Regions from separate parts of the Rhodococcus sp. Q1 genome, predicted to be linked through region 1. Evidence: riboswitches for the same ligand, from Rfam matches in the RefSeq annotation. Region 1 holds a riboswitch; the other holds the start of a gene.
The links. A riboswitch is a leader RNA that binds a small molecule or an ion and turns the genes downstream of it on or off. The one in region 1 is predicted to bind S-adenosylmethionine.

Region 1 (7,571 bases):
CACGCCACGGCACCGGCGCTCATGAGCACGATGCCACCGAGCAGTGCCGCGACGGCGTATCCCCAGTGCACGGCGAGAGTGTTCAGGGCGAACAGCACACCGAGGCCGATGCCGTAGGTGACGATCATGGGCACGAGCCGGAAGGTCTCCACGGCGCCGCGCGCGACCTTCAGTTTCAGCGGGGGTTCGAAGGTGCGGCTCGCGTCGCTGTCACCGCTCGCGCGCCGCAGCCGAACCGGGGGACTGCCCAGCCACGACGATCCGGACTTCGCCTTCTGCGGAGCCGCGGAGAGCACCGCGACGAGTCCGTGCTTCGGTACCCGCCGTCCCGGTGCCGCCATGCCCGAGTTGCCGAGGAAGGCGCGCTTCCCGACCTTCGCGTGCGAGATGTACAGCCAGCCGCCGCCGAGTTCGTAGGAGGCGACCATCGTGTCGTCGGCGAGGAACGCACCGTCGGCGACCTTGGTGAACTTGGGAACCATCAGCACGGTCGACGCCTCGACGTCCTTGCCGATGTCGGCGCCGAGCAGCCGGAGCCAGATCGGGGTGAGCATCGACGCGTAGAGCGGGAAGAGGAAGGTGCGCGACGAATCCATGAGGCGCTCGGTGAACCACACCTGCCAGCCCACGCGGCTGCGCACCGGATGCCAGCCTTCCGTCATGCCGATCGCGAGCAGGCGCACCGAGAGCAGGGTGAGCAGGGCGAAGACGAACATCGTCAGCAGTGCCGCGACGGGGAGCATCGCCAGGGAATGCACCACGGCGTCGGAGACGGTGGGGGTGTCGTGCACCCACCACACGAGCAGCGCGACGCCCGCGGCGATCGACACGATGGGCAGGCCGCCGAGCAGGATCGACGACAGGGCGTAGACCGGAACCCATCTGTTACCCCGCGGCGGTGCCCCGGCGGGCCAGGGCCGGTCGGCCTTGCCGACCTTGCGCGCAGGCGATCCTGCCCAGCTCTGTCCGGCCTTCACTCGGCCGAACACGGCCGATCCTGCTTCCACCTCGGCGTTCTTGCCGATACGCGCACCCGGGGCGAGGAACGACCGGGCGCCGACAGTGGCACCGGCACCGATCCTGATACTCCCGATGTGGACGGCGTCGCCGTCCACCCAGTAGCCGCCGAGATCCACTTCCGGCTCGACGGAACATCCGTCGCCGAGCTCGAGGAGACCGGTGACCGGAGGAAGGCTGTGCAGGTCGACACCACGTCCGACCTTCGCTCCCAGAGCACGCGCGTACTGCCGCATCCAGGGAGCGCTGGAGATGTTCGTCGCGTTCACGGCCTCGGACAACCGCAGGGCCGTCCACAGCCTGAGGTGGACACCGCCTCCGCGGGGGTAGCTCCCCGCCTTCACACCGCGCAGCAGCAGACGTGAACCGGCGACGGAGATCGCCATACGCCCGATGGGAGAAAGGAACAGCAGGACACCGAGCGCGACCCACCACCACGACAGGGTGACGGTCCACGGCACGTCGACGACGAGCGCGATGACGTTGTTCAGTATCGCCAGCCAGGTCACCCACTGCAGTCCGGTGAGGGTGGTGAGGACGCCGGTCGCCGCGATCTGGGCGAACTGGGCGAGGCGGGGCACCGGGGCGACCTCTCGTGGTGCCGCAGCTTCCGTCGGTGCGAGTTCGTCGAGATGGACCGCGAGCGATCCGAGCCGGGGATGGTCGTACAGCTCCGCGACCGTCATCTCCGGATACCTGCTGCGCAGCGCCGTCACGAGCTGTGCCGCGGCGAGGGAGCCACCGCCGAGTTCGAAGAAGTCGTCGTCGACGCCCTCGATTCGGACACCGAGGATGTCGGTCCACAATTCGGCGACCCATTCGGCGGTGGGATCGAGTCCGAGCGCCTCCACCGAGTCGGCGTCGGCGCCCGGCAGCGGCCACGGCAGGGCGTTGCGGTCGACCTTGCCGGATGTGCGGGTGGGGAGTTCGTCGACGAGCGCGAGTCGCGGAACGAGCGCGGCGGGGAGTTGCTCGGACAGCAGGTCGTGGGCGGACGCGATGTCGAAGTCCGGATCGGTGGAGGCGATGTACCCCACGAGGATCGGGTGTCCCGCAGCGGTCCTGCGCACCGCGCACGCACCACCGGCCACACCGGGCAGGTTCTGCAGCGCGTTGTCGACCTCGCCGAGTTCGATGCGGCGTCCACCGATCTTGACCTGGTCGTCGGCGCGTCCCTGGAACAGCAGTCCCTCGCGGTCGAGGGTGACGAGATCGCCGCTGCGATAGGCGCGCTCCCAGCCGAGCGTGGGCATCGGAGCGTACTTCTCGGCATCCTTCGCCGGATCGAGATAGCGCGCGAGGCCGACACCGCCGATGACGAGTTCGCCGGTCGCGCCCTCCTCGACGGGGTTGCCGTCGGCGTCCACCACGGCGAGATCCCAGCCGTCGAGCGGCAGCCCGATGCGGACCGGCCCGGTGCCGTCCATCAGCGAGGCGCAGGCCACGACCGTGGCCTCGGTAGGGCCGTAGGTGTTCCACACCTCCCGTCCCGGAACGGCGAGACGCTCCACGAGATCGGGTGGGCAGGCCTCACCGCCGAAGATGAGCAGGCGCACCGCCTCGAGTGCTTCGGCCGGCCACATCGCCGCGAGCGTGGGCACGGTGGAGACGACGGTGATGTTGCGCGAGACGAGCCACGGTCCGAGATCCATGCCGGAGCGGACGAGCGCGCGGGGTGCCGGAACCAGGCAGGCGCCGTGCCGCCAGGCGAGCCACATCTCCTCGCACGACGCGTCGAAAGCCACCGACAGGCCGGCCAGGACCCGGTCGCCGGGGCCGAGTGGCGCTGCCCGGCAGAACATCCGTGCCTCCGCGTCGACGAAGGCCGCCGCATTGCGGTGGGTGACGGCGACACCCTTCGGTGTCCCGGTCGAACCCGAGGTGAAGATGATCCACGCGTCGTCGTCGAGGTTCGGCCCCCGCACGGCCGGGCTGCCCGGCGGGACGGCCGTACCCGGCCCGATGCCCTCGTCGGTGACGATGGCGGTGACCTGTGCTTCCGAGAACACGAGTTCGGCGCGCTCGTCGGGGTCGTCAGCGTCGACGGGCACGTATGCGGCGCCCGCGGCGAGAATCGAGAGAATCGTCACATACAGATCGGTGCGCCCGGACGTCATGCGCACGCCGACCCTGTCGCCGGCACCGACACCCGCGTCGTTCAACGCGTAGGCGCCGGCGATCACCGCCTCGACGAGTTCGGCGTATTCGAGGACCGTGGTGCCGTCGTCGAGGGCAGGGGCGTCCGGATGTGCCTCGGCGGTGCTCCGCAGCAGGTCGACGAGGGTGCGTGCAGGCGGAGCGTGCGACGCGCGGAGGAATTCGTCCGGAATGGGGGACGGGCCGACGGGGGTCGAGGATATGGCTGGCAACTCCGCGGGTCCTTCTGCTCGATGGATCCTCCGGTTATCTCACGTCCGGGTGGACAACAGGTGAACGTTCGGTGCGCGGAACGTGTGTCGGCATCGTGCGATACGGGTTGACACGGCTCGATCGTCCTGTCATTGTCTTCGCCAGGTCATGAGTACCAGCGTCAAGCCCCGGCTCGCTGGTCGGCAACCCTCCAACCGCGGTGGGGTGCTCCGGGTGACGACCGGGCCGTGAATCCACCACCGGACACGGCAAGCGCGGACTCCGCCGGCGACGAGAACTCTCCGTCGTAGGCGTCACCGGCGGGTCCCTGAGTACACGAGGGATTTGTCATGACTGTTGTAGCCTCCACCACCTGCATTGCTCCGTTCGCCACCGTGTCCGGCTGTGACTCGCAGGTTCCGCTTGTCCAGGGTGGCACCTGCACCTACGCGAACTTCGACTACGCGGCGAGCGCACCGGCACTGTCCGCCGTCACCGACCGCCTCACGGAACTGCTGCCCTTCTACGCGAGCGTGCACCGCGGTGCCGGATACGCCTCGCGGATCAGCACCACCGCCTACGAGGACGCTCGCACCTCCGTGTCGCGCTTCGTCGGCGCGGACGACGACCAGGTCGTCGTCTTCACGCGCAACACCACCGATTCGCTGAACCTGCTTGCGAGTGCCGTGCCCGGCGATGTCGTCGTGCTCGACATCGAACATCACGCGAATCTGCTGCCGTGGAAGAACTCCCGCATCGTCGAGGCGGCAGATACCGTCTCGGAGACGGTGTGGCGCCTCGCAGTCGAACTCCAGCGCGCCCCCGCGGCCCTGCTCGCCGTCACCGGTGCCTCCAACGTCACCGGCGAGGTGCTGCCCATCGCCGAGCTCGCCGAACTCGCCCACGCCTCCGGCGCGCGGATCCTCGTCGACGGCGCGCAGCTCGTGCCCCACCGCCGCGTCGATCTCGCGTCGCTCGGTGTGGACTACCTCGCGTTCTCCGGTCACAAGCTGTACGCGCCGTTCGGTGCGGGAGCGCTCGTCGGCCGACGCGACTGGCTCGACGCCGCCGAGCCGTACCTCGCCGGAGGCGGTGCGGTGCGCGAGGTACGCCTCGACCACACCGAATGGGCCTGCGCCCCTGCGCGTCACGAGGCCGGCACCCCCAACGTGCTCGGTGCCGCCACCCTCGCCGCCGCATGCGATGCGCTTGCCGGTTTCGACTCCGACGCGGTCACCCGTCACGAGGAGGCCCTGTGCTCCCTGCTCGTCGACGGCCTGGACGCCATCGACGGCGTGGAAGTGCTTCGGCTGTGGAACGATTCGGCCGACAGCGTCGGAATCGTCACTTTCACGATCGAGGGCTACGAGCCCGGTCACGTCGCGTCCTATCTGTCCGCCGAGCACGGCATCGGTGTCCGTGACGGACGATTCTGCGCCCACCCGCTGCTCGCGCGGGTCGGTCGCGCCGGCGGTGCCGTCCGGGCGTCGCTCGGACTCGGCAGCTCGTCCGACGACGTCGAACGGCTCCTCGGAGCGCTGCGTTCGCTGGTCGAGAACGGGCCGTCGTGGGTGCACGCGAAGACCGACGGCGTGTGGAACCCCTCGCCGGAGACGCGCCCCGGTCTCGGGGCGACCGACGGCGACGCATCTCCGTGCGTCTAGCGGTCGACAATTCCCCACAGGGTCAGTAGGGTAATTCACATGGAACGGATGAGGGCGATCGCCGCGGCACGCTGGTGCTGTCGCCATGTCGACCTCTGCCGTACGGCATCGGGAATCTGTTCGGACTGAAGGTCTTCTCCCTCGAAGTCTTCCGGCTCACAGGCCGATTTCTCCGTGCCGCTCCGCGGCCCGTACCGAGAGGCATCCCATGCCCGTCGCATCCACCGTCACCCCTGTATCCGCAGATCCGGCCACCGCAGACCCGGCCGTCGTCGAGTCCGCCGCCATCCGGGCGTTGCGTATCGCCGTCGAACTCGCCGGTCACTCCGGACCCGACTACTGGGCCGACCTGACCCTGGGGCGTGCCGGCGATCCGCCGCTCGACCTCAGCGCCGATGCACCCAACGTCGTGCGGGTGCGTGCCGCCGACCTGCGTGAGGCCGGAAAGCTGCGCGACCGCATCCGTGCGGAGGCCGCCGAGGAGGGCCGCGAGCCCGATTCGGTCACCGTGCTCGTCGACGTCGAGGTCGTCCTCGCGTCCGATGCCCGCACCGCCCGTACCCGACGCACCCGTCCGGAAGCCACCCGCGGGGAGGCCGACACGTTGTCGTACGTCGGAACGCCGCACGGTCTCGCCGGGCTGATCGCCGACATCCACGCCGTGCAGGTCGCCGACGGCGTCACGTTGATCCCGCTCGCCGCGCCGTTCACCGTCGAGCATCTCGTCGACGGAACGCTGCCGTGGTTGGCGTCGCGCGGCCTCATCGAGGTCTCGCCGACCGTCGTCGAGGTCCTGCGCCGGTTCGGCGAGGGCGCCCAGGAATCCGTGCGCGCTTCCTGACTCGAGTTCGTATCGCGAAGGAGGGGCAGGGGTTTCGACTCCTGCCCCTCCTTCGCGTGCGTTCACGCAGTGCGGCGATCGAGCGCTTCGACCACGTGCACGCGCGGATCGGGATCGAACCGGTAACCGGACCCGCGGACAGTCGTGATGATGGTGCCGAAACGTCCCAGCTTGGAACGGATCCGGGAGACATGGACGTCGACACTGCGGTTGCCCCGGTCGGTGTCGAAGTCGTCGTTCTCGGAGTATCCGGCGCCGAGTGGCCGTAGCGCCGCGCGGGGCACCGCGACGCGGGGCCGGCGAACCAGATGAGCCAGGATCTCGAATTCGCTGTGGCTCAACTCGACTCGCTGATTGTCGAGCACCAGCCCGCGGGCCGGCAGGTCGATCACCAGTGGGGTCGGGCCGGGACTGAGGAGGGTGTGGGTGCGCGCCCCCGGGAGCAGATCGAGGGCGGTCTCCCGTAGTGCGTCGGCGAGAGCTGCGAGATCACCCGCCGATCCGGCGTTCGTGTCCGAGATCTGCACGATGAGAACGAGTTCAGGTGAATCGACCGAGCCGTCGGCCGGGTTCTCGATGGAGGACGTGGTCATGGAAGGGCTCCGCTGGTCGGAAGGTGAACGGTGCCGGGCGGGCAGTGGCCCGCAGCTGCGCGGCACCGGAAAGAGAAGGGATGGTGCGGATCTCAGGCCGCACAGAGGCACGAGCGGGTACGGCACAGGTCGACATGCCTGCGGCTCCACGCTCGGACTGTCACGACGGAGAGTGTACCCGGGTGGAGGTGCCGACGGTACCGCTGGGTGGACGGTCTCAGTCGACGTCGACGTCGATCGCCGCGGTGATGCGCATGAGCTCCGCATAGACGGTCCGGAACAGTGTGTTCGGGCATCCACCCGACGCCCACAGATCCGGGTGGAGCTGCAGCGCTCGGTCGATGTAGGTGGGCAGGTTCGTGGGGTGGCCGAGCGGCGCGACACCACCGATCGGCTGGCCGGTGACCTCCGTGACCAGGTCGGGGGAGGCCGGCACGAGCTCGCCGCCGAGCCGCTCGCCGGTCCGCTCGACCGACACGCGATGCGCCCCGGACACCAGCAGCAGGATCGGGTCGTCGTCGAGCAGGAAGACGAGCGACTTCACGATCGCGCCCACCTCCACGCCCACCGCGGCGGCGGCCTGCTCGGCGGTGTGCACGGTCTCCGGCTGCTGGACGATCAGACCGTGATGGCCGCGGGCGATGAGCGTGTCCGAGACGCGGTGGGCATTCGGATGCAGCGACCTGGTCATGGATCAAGAGTAGGAAAATCGGCGCCCGGTGGGCACGGTTCGGAGGATGCGTCGTCGTCGCGTCGTGAAGTGGGGGACGGTGCATTCCGAGGGCGCAGAAGTTACCGTTGGGTAATGACCGATCACTCTCCCTGGAAAGCGTTCACCGTCGAGTGCGAGGACCACGTCGCACGGGTCACGCTCATCGGCCCCGGCAAGGGCAACGCCATGGGCCCCGACTTCTGGGCGGAACTGCCCGTCCTTTTCGGTGAGCTCGATGCCGACCCCGACGTCCGCGCCGTCGTCCTCGCCGGTTCCGGCCGGAACTTCTCCTACGGGCTCGACCTCGTCGCCATGGGCGGCAGTCTCGGCGCCGTCGTCTCCGGCAAGGCGCTCGCGAAGCCGCGCACGGACTTCCACGCGATGATCAAGAACAT
Region 2 (7,571 bases), on a different contig from region 1:
CGAGGGCACCGCCGACCGCGCCGGACAGCAACCCGATCAGCGAACCGACCACGAGGGCGATCCCGACCGCGACGAGCGTCGCGGTGAGCGACAGGCCGGCTCCGTGCACGACGCGCGTGTACACGTCGCGACCGAGATTGTCGGTGCCGAACCAGTGCGCGACGCTCGGCCCCTGCAACTTCTCGGCGGGTACGCCCTGCAGGGGGTCGCCCGACGCGAAGACCGACGGGACCAGCGCGAAGCCCACCGCGAGGAGCAACACGATCGACGAGACGACGAGCACCGCATTGCGTCGCACCGCCGTCGCAATGGATGTGATCCGAATTCTTCTGCGCGAGCTCGGTTCCGGCAACGACGTCGCCGGTATCGCTTCGCGGACGAGGGTGTCAGACACGTGCCTCGACCTCCAGGAGAGTGTCGTCGTGGGTCGGGTCGTCCTCCGTCGACGCGGCTGCACCACCGCGGTCGATGCCGTGGGTGATCCGCGGGTCGATGAAGGGGTAGAGCAGGTCGACGGCGAGGTTGACGAGCACGAAGACGGTCGCGGAGAACACGACGATGCCCAGCACCACCGGGATGTCCTGCGCCATCACCGACATCTGGGTCAGGCGTCCGACACCGCCGCGAGAGAAGACGGTCTCGACCACCACGGATCCCGCGAGCAGGTTGCCGACGATGACGCCGGCGATCGTGAAGGCGGGGATGCTCGACAGCTTCAGTGCGTGACGCGTCTGGATGCGCAGGCGGGACGCGCCTTTCGCGCGTGCCGCCTCGATGAACGGCTGCCGCCACGTCGTCTGCAGGCTGGTCGCGAGGACCTGGGCGATCACCGCACCGGTGGGCAGTGCCAGGGTGATCGCGGGCAGGATCACGTGCTCGATGCCCTGGTCCCCGAACGCCGGGAACAGCCGCAGCCGGAACGAGAAGAGCTGTAACAGGATCAGGCCCACCCAGAAGGTCGGGACGGCCACCCCCAGCGGGGGAAGCGAGAACAGCAGGCCGCGGAGCCAGTGCGTTCGCGTGTAGGTCGCGAGGAAGGCGACCGCCGTGCCGAACACCAGGGCGAACACCAGGGCGGTGCCCGCCAGGACGAGGGTGCTCGGCAGGGCGGCGGCAATTGCGTCGGTCACCTGCTGTCCGGTGGAGATGGACATGCCGAAGTCACCTCGGACCGCGTTGCTCAGCGCGTTCCAGTACTGCACCGCGACGGGCTGGTCGAGTCCGTACCGCGCCTGGAGCTGTTCGATCGCGGCGGCGTCGACCGGTGTTCCGGCATCGGCACCGGCGGCGATGGAGACCGGATCGGAGGGCAGCAGGAACAGGACCGCGAACGACACCGTGAACGCCGCCCACAGCACCCCCACGGCCTGGAGCACACGGAAACCGAGATAGCGCAGCATGATCTACTCGCTCAGCCAGGTGTCGAAGAACTGCAGTCGTGCCGACGCCTCGAACTTCAGGTCGGCGACGTTCGGTCCGGCACCGATCGCCTGCGACAGTTCGACCGTCGGGATCCACAGCCCGTTGTCGAGGACGAGCTGCTGCGCCCGGCCGATGAGCTCGGCACGTGCGGCCGGGTCGGTCGTGGACAGCTGCTGGGCGAGCACGTCGTCGAGATCCGGAATGGGATTGCGCTGGTTGAGGTTCCGCCCGTCGAGCCCGAATGCCGTGCGCAGGATGTCGCCGTCGGCCCGGGTGCTGTTGTAGTAGGACGCCTCGTAGTCGCCGGCATTCTGGCGTGCGGTGTTCTCCGGAGTGGAGACGAGATCGAGCTGCAGGTCGATTCCCACCGCCCGCAGCTGTTGCTGCACCAGTTCGAGAATGGCCTGGTTGCCGGCGAACACCGAGCTGAACAGCACGGGGAAGCTCAGGCGCTGCCCGTCCTTGACTCGGATGCCGTCGGGACCGGGCGCCCAGCCGGCCTCGCCGAGGATCTGCTCGGCCTTCGCCGGGTCGTAGGTGACGTCGGCGAGCTCGACGTAACCGGGGGTCGCGGAGGCGAGAGTGCTGGTGGCCGGGCGGAAGTCCGGTCCGAGGACCGTGTCGACCAGTTCCTGCCGGTCGATCGCCGGGACGAGCGCGCTGCGCACGGCCGGGTCGGTGAGGACACCGCGGCTCACGTTGGGTTGGAAACCGAACGGGATGCCCGGATTCGGGGTGGTCAGGATGCGGCCGCCGGCCCCTTCGATCTGCGGGGCGTCCTGCGGCAGCGCATCCGAGATGGCGTCGAGCTGACCCGAGGCGAGCGATCCGGTGCGGACACCCGATTCAGGGACGATCGTGAACTCGATCCGGTCGAGGTAGGCGTCGCCGTCGTGTCCGAAGGCCTCCGAACCCCACGAATAGCCCGTGCGTTTGACGAGGGTGGCGGACTTGTCCTGCTGGTAGTCCTCGTACACGAACGGGCCGGTGCCGGACAGGTCGCCGGCGCAACGTTCCTCCGCGCTCTTCGCGGTGTCGGCCTCCGAGAGCAGGCCGAGCTGATGACTTGCTGTGGCCTGCAGGAACGGCGCGTTCGGCACGGAGAAGTCGATCTGCGCCGTGCGGTCGTCGACGACCGTGGTGCCGGCATATCCTGCGAGATACCCGACGGCCTGCGGCGCCTTCACCCCTCCGAGGCTGTTCACGATCGCGTCGAAGTTCTTCTTCACGGAGTCCGCGGTCAGTGGAGTTCCGTCGCTGAAGGTCACACCCTCCTTCAGGCGGAAGGTGAACTGCGTGCCGTCGGCATTCGATTCCCAGCTCTCGGCGAGCCACGGCACGATCTCGCCTGTCCCGGGATCCTGGTCGGTGAGCGAGTCGACGACCTGCCGGGCGACGTAGATGGTCTGGTTGCTGGCGGCCTGCGCGGGATCGGCGCAGGTGGGTGGGACCGACAACCCGTACCGCAGGGTGCCACCGGCCTGCGGATCGCCGGTGGGCTCCGAGTTCGCCACGGCGCCGGTGCCGCACGCGGTGAGGGCAGCGCCCAGTACGGCGGTGGCGGCGGCCGTGACGACGAACCGGGACGCGGAGGAGGACGAGATGGACAACGACGGGCTCCGTGATCTGGACAGGGCTCCGGCGGCATCACCGTGTGGATGCCGCCCGGCGGGCGGGGATGTCGTCCCTGGGGAACGGGGGGTTCAGCGCGGATCTCGGCCGCAACGACACCTGGCGGCGCAGTGCCGGCACAGATCGACGTGGATGCGTTCCCACGCCCCCACCAGACCTTCGTTCGTCATCTTCTCCTCCATCGGTCCCGGCGGTAGCACCCTCACCTGCCCACGGCAGGGGGTTGCTGCGACGTCGTCGAGCCGGGTCTCTCGGTCGCTCTGGATGGTTCGTTACGCGAGGTTACGGAGCCACGGGGCTCGGGCACACCGTTTTTTTCACCACGATCGAAACGGTTCCGACGCCGCCGGCTCAGGCGGTGACGGCATCGCGGTGCGGTATCGCCGCACGCAGTGCCGGCGCGACCTCCGCCTGGAACAGTTCGAGGCTCGCCCGCTGTTCGGCCGCCGAGAACCCGCCGCGGTCGGCGGTCACGTGCGTGACCTCGTGACCGAACCGCTCGTGGTAGCGGAGCACCTTGTCGATCACCTGCTGCGGGCTCCCGATGAGTGCGGAGCTGCGTTCGACGAAGTCCTCGACGGTCTCGAAGACGACGGGAAGTCCCGTCTCCCGGGAGAATTCGAGTCGTTGCTCGAACTGGGTCCGGTAGGCGTCGATCGCTTCCTGCGAGGTCGGCGCGACGTACAGTCCGGCCGTCCCCGCACCCACCCGCGCCTCGGCGGGGTCGTGGCCGTAGGCCGCCCATCGTTCGCGGTAGTGGTCGATGAGCTCGGCGTAGGGCTCGATCGGGTTGGTGACGTTGGCAGAGAAGATCGGATCGCCGTAGCGGGCTGCGAGATCGACGGATTCGCGGCTGGTGGCGCTGCCGTGCCAGATGGCCAGACGGTGTTGCAGTGGCCGGGGCACGGTGACGGCGTCGGTGAGCGACGGCCGGAACCGACCCTCCCACGTGACCGTCTCGTTCTCCCACAGTGCCCGGAACAGCTCGTAACCCTCACGGTTGCGGTCCCACTGGTCGTCGGGCGTGACGTGGAACAGGTCGGCCTGGGCGGTGCCGTTGCCCTTGCCGATCATCAGCTGCAGGCGCCCACCCGACAGGTTGTCGAGTGTGGAGTAGTCCTCGAACGCCCGGACGGGATCGAGCAGACTCAGAGTCGTGACCCCGGTCCACAATTCGAGGGTGCTGGTCCGCGCCGCGATGTTGGCCAGGACGACGGGAGGCGACGAGGCGAGGAACGGCTTCTCGTGCCGCTCGCCCACCGCGAATCCTTCGAATCCGAGTTGTTCGGCGAGCACGGCGGTGTCGACGACCTCCCGGATCCGTTCGGACGGGGACAGCCACTCCCCCGTCACGGGGTCGGGATGGTGGGTGATGAGACTGAGCAGCAGGAACTTCACGCGGAGGCCACCTTTCGGACCAGGAATTTCTCGAAGGGATGCGGGCCGATCTCCTCGGCGGGTCGCCGGGGATCGAACAGGGCGGTGTACCCGGCCGCGAGATACAGCGCGACGGCCTCCGGTTGTCGCCAACCGGTCGTCAGATAGATGCGGGTGTACCCGCGACGTAAGGCCTCGGCCTCGAGTTCGGCGACCACGATGCGGCCGAGACCACGGCGCCGATGGTCTTTCGACGTCCAGATCCGCTTGAGTTCGGCGGTGCTCTCGTCGTAGCGCTGGAAGGCTCCGCCTGCGACCGGCACTTCGACCTCGACGAGGACGAGCAGGGCACCGTCGGGTGGCGCGAACCGGTCCTCCGGATAGCCGACGAGACTCTCGTACTGCTCCTCGAAGGAGTGCTCGTAACGGGTGCTGTACTCGACCGCGAGTTCTTCGAGCAGCGGTGCGGCCAGGGGATCGTCCTGCCGCACCGCCCGCACGTCGAGTCTGCCGGTCCCGGTCACGAGACCACCGCCGGCTGTCGTGCTCCGAACCGGAACGGTTCGGGGCTGGTGGCGGTGCCGTCGGCGAGGTCGGCGACGAGTTCGCCGATGGCGGGCGCGAACTTGAATCCGTGTCCGGAGAATCCGGCGGCGACGGTGACGGCACCGACGCGGTCGACGACGAAGTTCGAGTCCGGCGTCGTCGTGTACAGGCAGGTGTCCACCCGTGCACTCTCGGCGTCCACGCCGGGGAGCCAGGTCCGGGCGTAGGCGACGAGTCGGCGGACACCGTCCGGGTCCGCCACGAAACTACGGTTGTCCGGTTCGACCTGCGGGCCGGTGCCGTGCTCACCGATCTTGATGCCGTCGACGGAACCGAGGCCGTAGATGCCCTCCCCGTCGAGTCGGGCGCCACGGTGGTGGACGAAGCTGGGCCACTGCGCGTCGGTGAGCGGGACGAAGTGCGCCGGTTGTTCCTGCGTCGTGCGCAGGGCCGGCAGCCGGGGTGCCGTCTCGTTGCCCGCCCCGTCGAGGACGGCGCGCGTCCACGCTCCCGCCGCGACGACGACGTGCCTCGCGGTGATCACCTCGGTGTCGAGCACGATCTCGACGCCGCGATCGGTCTCGCGGACGGTGCGGGCCGGGGTGAGGTGCCGGACGTCCGCACCGGCCTGCGCCGCGGCCTGCTGCAGCGCCGCCACCGAGTGGTCGGCGTGCAACCGCCCGGCGTCGGGATGGTGCAGCACCGTGGTGTCGAACCTGATGCCGGGCCAGCGACGCTGCGCCTCGGCGGGATCGAGGACGGTGTGCGCGATGCCGAGCTGATACAGCGTCTTCGTCTTGGCGTGGACGGCCGCGGGCAACCCGTGGTCGACGGCGCCGGTGAGCTCGAGGACCCGGTTGCCCGTGGTCTCTTCGAGCTGCCGCCAGAGCGGTAGGGCACGAGCGGCGAGCGCGGTGTAGAACTGCCCGTCGTAGGCCTGCCGATAGATGCGGGAACTGCCGTGCGAGGCACCGCGGTGGTGCCCCTGCTCGAACTGTTCGAGCAGGACCACCGTGCGGCCACGTGCGGCGAGTCGCCACGCCGCTGCGGAGCCGATGACACCGCCACCGACCACCACGACGTCGACGAGTCTCCTGACGCGAGTCATGCTGTCTTCCTGTCGTTTCCGGCCTACGAGGTCTTGGGCAGGCCGGGCGGGTTGATCCGCGAGACCTCGATCGCTTCGCTGCTGATGCCCCACCGGTCGAGAACCTGTGCGTACGTGCCGTTCTCGATGACGTGGTTGATCGCCTCGTTGATCGCCTGGATCAGGCCGTTGTCCTTCTTCGTCAGTACCGCGATCTCACCCTGCAGGTCGAGACCGGCTCCCGAGAACGTGCCGGCCACCTCGGTCTCACCGGACTGCAGCGCGTGGAAGGCAGACGTCGGATTCGGGCCGACGTACGCGTCGATGCGGCCGGAACCGAGCGCGAGGTAGTAGTCGACGGCGTTCTGGTAGTACAGGATCTCGGCAGGTTCGAGTCCGGCAGCGACGTTCTGTTCGTTCCACTCGACGAGCAGCGCCTCCTGGTTGGTTCCGGAGCCGACGCCGATCGTCAGGCCGGCGATGTCCTCGGGTCCGTCGAAGGTGATGCCGCTGTCCTTGCCGACCTCGACGGCAAGGCTGTCGAGGCGGTAGGTGGCGAAGTCGTACTTCTCCTTGCGTTCCTCGGTGACGGTGACGTTGGAGATGAACACGTCGGCCTCACCCGAGTCCACGCGGACGAAGTTCTGGGCCCAGTCCGCGGCGGTGAGTTCGATGTCGAGGTCGAGAACATCTCCGATGAGATGGGCGAAGTCGGTCTCGGATCCGATGATCGTGGTGTCGTCGTCGGCGTAGAAGCGCAACGGCGGCACCGTACCGGCGTTGCCGGTGACGACGAGCGTGCCGCGGTCGCGGATCTCCTCGGGAACCTTCGCGGCGATCTCCTCCACCGGGTCGGTGGTGATGCGGTTCTGGTCCGCGGTGAGGTTGTAGCCGGCCGCTGTGGCGTCGGTGTCGGTACCGGCCTCTGCGTCGGAACTGCAGGCCGCGGCGCCCAGGAGAGCAACGGCGGTCAGGGCCGAGGTCAGCAGGCGGACCCGGCGGGAGGAAGCGAACATCGTTACCTTCTCGAGTGCTGTGGTGGGGGATCAGAGAACGCGCGACAGGAACGACGCGGTGCGTTCCTGTTGCGGGTTGTCGAGGACTTCGTGGGGTGGTCCCTGTTCGACGATGACGCCGCCGTCCATGAAGACGACGGTGTCGGCGACCTCACGGGCGAAACCGATTTCGTGCGTGACGATCACGAGGGTCGCGCCGTCGCCGACGAGGTCGCGGATGACGGCGAGAACCTCGCCGACGAGCTCGGGGTCGAGCGCCGAGGTCGGCTCGTCGAAGAGGATCACGGCAGGTCGCAGCGCCAGGGCACGCGCGATCGCGACGCGCTGCTGCTGACCGCCGGACAAGTGTTTCGGATAGTCATGCAACTTGTCGCCCACGCCGACACGGTCGAGCAGGGCGCGCGCCTCCGCCTCGACCTCCGCGCGATCGCGTCCCTGCGCCGAGACCGGTGCCTCGACGACGTTCTCGAGGGCGGTCAGGTGTGGGAACA

Region 2: it holds a riboswitch for S-adenosylmethionine, as region 1 does, so the genes downstream of both, EQ874_RS17005 (ABC transporter substrate-binding protein) here and EQ874_RS15580 (aminotransferase class V-fold PLP-dependent enzyme) in region 1, are expected to answer to the same signal.

The regions. Positions count from the first base shown of each region.
Region 1 covers NZ_SDMJ01000004.1:699,028-706,598, reverse strand. Annotated here, with positions in the region: gene EQ874_RS15585 (Pls/PosA family non-ribosomal peptide synthetase) at 1-3,386, opposite strand, end outside; SAM riboswitch class IV at 3,531-3,648, shown strand; gene EQ874_RS15580 (aminotransferase class V-fold PLP-dependent enzyme) at 3,717-5,030, shown strand; gene EQ874_RS15575 (hypothetical protein) at 5,239-5,871, shown strand; gene EQ874_RS15570 (winged helix-turn-helix domain-containing protein) at 5,934-6,464, opposite strand; gene EQ874_RS15565 (YbaK/EbsC family protein) at 6,682-7,155, opposite strand; gene EQ874_RS15560 (crotonase/enoyl-CoA hydratase family protein) at 7,270-7,571, shown strand, end outside.
Region 2 covers NZ_SDMJ01000005.1:272,166-279,736, forward strand. Annotated here, with positions in the region: gene EQ874_RS16995 (ABC transporter permease) at 1-352, opposite strand, end outside; gene EQ874_RS17000 (ABC transporter permease) at 387-1,400, opposite strand; gene EQ874_RS17005 (ABC transporter substrate-binding protein) at 1,404-3,032, opposite strand; SAM riboswitch class I at 3,230-3,325, opposite strand; gene EQ874_RS17010 (LLM class flavin-dependent oxidoreductase) at 3,406-4,452, opposite strand; gene EQ874_RS17015 (GNAT family N-acetyltransferase) at 4,449-4,955, opposite strand; gene EQ874_RS17020 (FAD-dependent oxidoreductase) at 4,952-6,085, opposite strand; gene EQ874_RS17025 (ABC transporter substrate-binding protein) at 6,109-7,080, opposite strand; gene EQ874_RS17030 (amino acid ABC transporter ATP-binding protein) at 7,111-7,571, opposite strand, start outside.